2 linked regions of the Halioglobus japonicus genome follow. The main gene of each other region encodes a partner of the protein of the gene in region 2 in a complex. Links are inferred from orthologs where the notes say so. Each region holds a gene or a part of one and is shown on either strand. Other genes may lie near its edges.

What was found.
Region 1: the proteins of trxB (region 2) and trxA are in contact, whole or in part, in a crystal structure (PDB 1F6M), measured with the Escherichia coli proteins. The link is inferred for Halioglobus japonicus from one-to-one orthologs.

The regions. Positions count from the first base shown.
Region 1 is NZ_CP019450.1:1,353,820-1,356,987, forward strand. The notes cover bases 3-2,846. They hold trxA (thioredoxin TrxA), read right to left. Parts: upstream 1,666-2,846; coding sequence 1,339-1,665; downstream 3-1,338. Other genes in these bases: rho (transcription termination factor Rho), read right to left, coding at 3-253; ppk2 (polyphosphate kinase 2), read right to left, coding at 433-1,332; BST95_RS20370 (TVP38/TMEM64 family protein), read left to right, coding at 1,838-2,662; BST95_RS20375 (dihydrolipoyl dehydrogenase family protein), read left to right, coding at 2,674-2,846. Also shown: more of rho, read right to left, coding at 1-2; more of BST95_RS20375, read left to right, coding at 2,847-3,168. UniProt on the Escherichia coli protein: Participates in various redox reactions through the reversible oxidation of its active center dithiol to a disulfide and catalyzes dithiol-disulfide exchange reactions.
Region 2 is NZ_CP019450.1:2,587,507-2,590,745, reverse strand. What follows is about bases 142-3,056. They hold trxB (thioredoxin-disulfide reductase), read left to right. Parts: upstream 142-1,082; coding sequence 1,083-2,030; downstream 2,031-3,056. Other genes in these bases: BST95_RS12275 (arginyltransferase), read left to right, coding at 2,828-3,056; BST95_RS12290 (DNA translocase FtsK), read right to left, coding at 142-834. Outside these bases: more of BST95_RS12290, read right to left, coding at 1-141; more of BST95_RS12275, read left to right, coding at 3,057-3,239.

The sequences.
Region 1 (3,168 bases), 1.2 Mb from region 2 along the record:
GGCTCGGCGAGACATAAATGTCGTCGGGGCCAGCCAGGTAAGAGCTGTCAGCGCTGCGCAGGAAGCCGAAGCCGTCCTGGAGAATTTCCAATACACCGTCACCGTAGATATCTTCACCGCTTTTGGCGTGTCGCTTGAGAATGGCAAAGATGATGTCCTGCTTCCGTGAGCGGGCCATGTTTTCAATGCCCATCTCCTTGGCAATATCGATGAGTTCCTGGGTGGGTTTGTTCTTCAGATCAGTAAGATTCATAAATGCGATGCAATAGAGGCGTGAAAGGAAAAAGAATTAGATACATGCGCGCGGCTGCTGCCGGCCGGGTGAAGCTAAAAAGTTGAGTAGCAGAGTTTTTATTGCTGCACAGAAGTGTGCGACAGACCAAAATGTAGCACGGGTCGGTAAGGGCGTCTATAGCTATTTTAGATCGTTTTTTAGCCGATGGCGTATTCGCTCTGACCGACGATAAGCGGGTCCATATGGAGCAAATCGTCACGCTTTTCCGGGTATTCCAGTGAGCTCAGAAAGTGTTGCAGGCAGGCGATGCGGGCGCGTTTTTTGTCTGAGGATTTCACAATCGTCCAGGGCGCGTGGGCCGTATCGGTATAAAAAAACATATCTTCTTTTGCCTGGGTATAGTCATCCCAGCGGCTTTGGGCCGCCTCGTCGATAGGAGACAGCTTCCACTGCTTCAGCGGATCCTGGCGACGTTTATTGAACCGCGCTTGCTGCTCTTCCTGGCCAACGGTCAGCCAGAACTTGAACAGGTGGATGTCGCTGCGAACCATCATGAGTTCCAGTGCAGGCGCCTGCAGCATAAATTCCTGATACTGCTCCTGAGTGCAAAAATCCATTACCCGCTCGACCCCGGCGCGGTTGTACCAGCTGCGATCAAACAGCGCGATATGACCGTTGCTGGGAAAGTGGCGGATGTAGCGCTGGAAATACCACTGGCCCTGTTCCTCGGGGGTGGGCTTGTTCAGGGCGACCACGTGGGTGTGACGCGGATTGAGATGCTCGACAAAGCGCTTGATGGTGCCACCTTTGCCGGCGGCATCGCGGCCCTCAAACAGGATAACGATTTTCTGCTCTGTGGCGATGGCCCAGCGCTGCGCCTTGAGCAATTCGATCTGCAGCAACTGGAGATGCGATTCGTAGGCCTTCTTGCGGAGTCGGTCAGCGTAGGGGTGCTGGTCGCTGGCAAAGTGGGCGATGATGTCTTTGCTGCTGAGCATCTGCTCAGCGAGGCCGGGGTGCAGCGCGTCGCGCGCTATGGCCTGGGGATTGATCGCACGGCGCGCGGGTCTGGATGAAGGCGCCGTGCGAGAGGTCATCCCGGGCTATACCACTTCCTGGATGAACTCGGTGAGCTGTGACTTGGACAGGGCACCCACTTTGGTGGCTTCAGCGTTACCGCCTTTGAAGACGATCAGCGTGGGGATGCCGCGGATGCCGAACTTGGGCGGAATTTCCGGGTTGGCGTCCACGTCCACTTTGGCAATCTTCAGCTTGCCTTCGTACTCGGCCGCGATTTCGTCCAGCACGGGCGCAATCATTTTGCAGGGACCGCACCATTCGGCCCAGAAATCCACCAGCACGGGGATATCGGAATTGAGGACTTCGGCATCAAATGATGCGTCGGTAACGTGTACGATCTGGTCTGACATTGTGTTCTCCGGTTGATCTGCGAGGCCTGGCCCCGCGTAGTTTTGACGTCGGTCATCATAGCCAGCCACCCGTAGCGGCACAAGCAGCGCATCCAGAGTTTTTCGTAATGCTCTAATTGCCCTATGTTATAAACACAGCTGGCTATACTCTTGCGATCTTTATGGGGGCGTCTTGAATAAAAAACAACTGTTGCTGGGCATTATTGTCGCGGCATTCATAGCCTGGTTCGGCCTGGATCTGGGGCAGTACCTGCAGCTGTCCTGGGTGCAGGGCAAAATGGGTGAACTGCGGAGCTGGTACGCGGCCAATCCGCTCCTCGCGGGCGCCCTATACTTCGGCCTCTATGTGGCCGTGACGGGCTTGTCGATACCCGGGGCTGCGGTCATGACCCTGGCGGGCGGCGCGCTGTTCGGCTTCTGGTACGCCTTGGTGCTGGTGTCTTTTGGCAGCAGCATCGGTGCCACCATTGCCTTCCTGATCTCCCGTACGCTACTGCGCGACTGGGTGCAGCAGCGCTTTGGGCAGCAGTTACGGCCGGTGAATGAGGGGTTTGCCAAAGACGGTGCCTTCTACCTGTTTGGCCTGCGCCTGGTGCCGCTGTTTCCGTTTTTCGTGATCAATCTTGCCATGGGCTTACTACCCATTGGCACCTGGCGTTATTACTGGGTATCGCAGCTGGGCATGTTGCCGGCCACGGCGGTCTACGTGAACGCGGGAACCCAGTTGGGGCAACTGGATTCGCTGGCCGGCATTGTGTCTGCGCCGCTGCTGATTTCCTTTGCCCTGTTGGGCGTGTTCCCACTGCTCGCGCGGCGGACGCTCAATGCACTGCAGAATCGCCGGGCGCTTGCCAAGTGGGATAAACCGAAGTCGTTCGATACCAATATGGTGGTGATTGGCGCCGGGTCCGCGGGGCTCGTCTCGGCCCTGATTGCTGCTACTGTGCGGGCGAAGGTGACCCTGGTCGAGCGCGACCGCATGGGGGCGATTGTCTGAACACCGGGTGCGTGCCCAGCAAAGCGCTGATTCGCTCGGCGCGCATGGCCCATTACGCCCAGCGCGCCAGCGAGTTTGGTCTGGTGCCGATGGACGTTCAGGTGCGCTTTGCAGACGTCATGAGCCGAGTGCGCTCGGTGATAGCGACTATCGAACCACACGACTCGGTAGAGCGTTTCACCGGTCTTGGTGTCGACTGTGTTCAGGGCGAGGCCCAGCTTGTATCTCCGTGGGAAGTGGAGGTGAACGGCGACCGCATTGCCGCGCGAAACATTGTCGTCGCCACCGGTGGCAGGCCCCGGGTGCCGGATATTCCCGGGCTTGAGGACGTGGGGTACCTGACCTCAGATACCGTCTGGGAGCTGGAACAGTTGCCCGAACGCCTGCTGGTGCTGGGCGGTGGCCCCATCGGCTGTGAGTTGGCTCAGGCCTTTGCCCGCCTCGGCGCATCAGTGAGTATCGCCACCCGCGGCTCTCGCCTGCTGCCGCGCGAGGACAGCGAGGTC
Region 2 (3,239 bases):
TTTTGAATAGCCCTTGTTCGGGTCTTTGATCTCTGCGTCGAGCAGTTCCAGGTGCGGCAATTCGCCGGTGGCGGGCGCATCAAACAGGGGTTGCTGCTTTTCCTTCTCAAGTCGTTCGGACTTTTCGGCCTTGGGCTTGAGCGGCTTGATCTTGGGCGGTTTGCGCTTTTTCTCTTTTTCGACGTGCTCTTCAATGACGACCTTGCGCGCTTCCACGGCCTTGTCCCGCTCGCGCTTGTCGCGAATCCCGTCGTAGGTTTTCGTGACCCACGCGCGGCTTTTCTCAAAACCGGTAATCGCCCAGGAGCCGAGCTTGTCCATCAGCTTGAGCCAGCTGAGGTCGGTGAATATGGTCATGCCGAATAACAGCACTGCCAGCAGAATCAGCCGGCTGCCAACCGCACTGAACGCGACCGTAAAGGATCCGCCAATGGCCTGCCCGAGAATACCGCCGGCGCCCTGCGGCAAGGACGACTGCCCGGTATCGTTCATGGCTGCCAGGGCTGTGCCCGCAATCATAACCAATACCAGCCCCAGGGTGCGAATGCCGAACGTGAGCCAGTCGAAACCATGGGGATTATTGCGCTCCAGCAGCAGGATTAGCGCGCGATAGGCCAGCAGAATGGGAAACAGGTAAGCCGCATAGCCAACCAGGGAGAAAAACACGTCTGCCAGCCACGCGCCAGTGGGGCCGCCCAGATTGGAAATAGCGCTGCCGTTGCCACTGGCTGACCAGCCGGGATCAGTGCCGCTGTAAGTTGCGAGTGCCAGCAACAGATAGAGGCACACGGCGCTCACGCCAATAAAGGCCCCTTCGCGCAGTCTTGGCCCCATAAAGGTCTCGCTGTCGGTGGATTCTGCCACGTAGTTATTGTCCCTGGTCCCTGTGCCCACGCTTTTCTATGAAGCGTTGCTATAAATGCTATAGCGACAACTAATTGTCGCTCAATTATTTATTTAATTCAAAGGCTTATGTTTGTCTTTTAGAATTCTCCGAGCCTTTGCCCGACGCCTGCCTTTAAATTACCATAGTCCGCCCCCATTTCGGAAACCAACACAACCTCAATCCAGGACCAGCAGTAATGAGCGAAGCCAGACATATTCCCCTGATCATCCTTGGCAGTGGCCCCGCCGGCTATACCGCCGCAGTCTACGCCGCCCGCGCAAACCTCAATCCCGTCGTGATTACCGGTATGCAGCAAGGTGGCCAGCTGACCACCACCACCGAGGTAGAGAACTGGCCCGGCGGCCACGCGCACCTGCAGGGACCCGAACTGATGCAGAACATGCAGGAGCATGTTGAGCGCTTTGACACGGAAATCGTGTTCGACCATATCGACGAGGTCGATCTGGAAGCGCGCCCCATGGTGCTCAAGGGCACCTCCAGCTACACCTGTGACGCGATGATCATCGCCACCGGCGCCTCCGCCCAGTATCTGGGCCTGCCCAGCGAAGAAGCCTTTATGGGTAAAGGCGTATCCGCCTGTGCCACCTGTGACGGTTTCTTTTACCGCAGCAAAAACGTTGCAGTGATTGGCGGTGGCAACACCGCTGTAGAGGAAGCGCTGTACCTTGCCAATATCGCCGAGCACGTCACCCTGGTTCACCGCCGCGACGCCCTGCGCTCCGAGAAAGTGCTGCAGGACCGCCTGTTCGCCAAGGAGAAAGAAGGCAAGGTCACCATCATGTGGGACCATACCCTCGATGAAGTCCTCGGTGACGATTCCGGCGTAACCGGCATGCGCATCAAGTCAGTGAAAGACGACAGCACCCAGGACATCGACCTGGCGGGCGTGTTCATAGCCATTGGCCACAAGCCCAACACGGATATGTTCGTCAACCAACTTGACATGAAAGACGGTTACATCGTCATCAAGAGCGGTCTGGATGGCAACGCCACCAGCACCAGCGTGCCGGGTGTCTTTGCCGCAGGCGACGTCGGCGATCACGTTTATCGCCAGGCCGTCACCTCTGCGGGCTTCGGCTGCATGGCGGCGCTGGATGCCGAGAAGTATCTCGACAACCTCTAACAGCCTGTGTTTCGTCAAAAAGGCCGCCTCTGCGGCCCTTTTTTGTGACTTCGTGCCCCGCAAAGTCACGGGCGCGTATAATGCGTGTATGCGCGCTATCAGCCAACTTGCCGACAACGAGCCCTTCCCGCCCACGGGCGAGGCCCTGGATTACCCCAACGGTCTGCTCGCAGTGGGCGGTGATCTGTCGCCCAGGCGGCTGCTGGAAGCCTACCGGCACGGTATATTCCCATGGTACGAAGAACCCCAGCCGGTGCTGTGGTGGACGCCAGATCCCCGCTCTGTATTGCTGCCCGGGCAACTGCACATCTCGCGCTCGCTGCGCAAAACCCTACGTCGCAATCGGTTCCGGCTGTCGGTCGACCTGCACTTTGAATCAGTGATGCGCCACTGTGCGCAGCTGCGCGGCGACGGCCTGGGCACCTGGATAGGCGACAATATGCTGGCGGCCTACTGCGACCTGCACCACATCGGCCACGCCCACTCTGTCGAGGTATATAACCCCGCCGGTGAACTGGTGGGGGCCTCTATGGTATTGCCATCGGCAGGGCGTATTTTGGCGAGTCCATGTTCAGTCTGGAGGCGGATGCTTCCAAAGTTGCCCTGGTGGGGTTGGTCAACATTCTGACACGGGGCGGCTTTGAATTGATTGACTGCCAGGTAGAGAGCGAACACCTGAACAGTCTCGGGGCATTCAATATGCCCAGACTAGACTTCGAACAGCGGCTTAGGGACACTATAGATGTCGCGCATGATCCGGAGATCTGGCGCCTACCGGCAACTTGTGGAGAATTGTTGTGACGTCTTCCCTGCGGGACCTGAAGGTCTACACGACCTACCCCCATAGCTGTAGCTACCTGGAGGAACAGGAGGCTACGACGTTGTTCGTAGACCCGCGCCAGGAGATTGATCAAGGTCTTTACAGCAACCTGTCGGTACTGGGGTTCAGGCGCAGCGGCAACCACCTGTACCGCCCTCACTGCTCCAGCTGCGATGCCTGTATTCCCGCGCGCATTCCCGTGAAACGTTTCAAGCCCAACCGGAACCAGAAGCGGGCCCTGAAACGCAATACCGACCTGGAAGTGGAAGTCACCAGCGATATCCGCGATCACTCAGCCTTCGGGCTTTACCAGCGCTACATCGAACAGCGTCACGCCGACGGCGATATGTATCCGCCCGATCGCGAACAGTATCAGTCATTTCTCGACA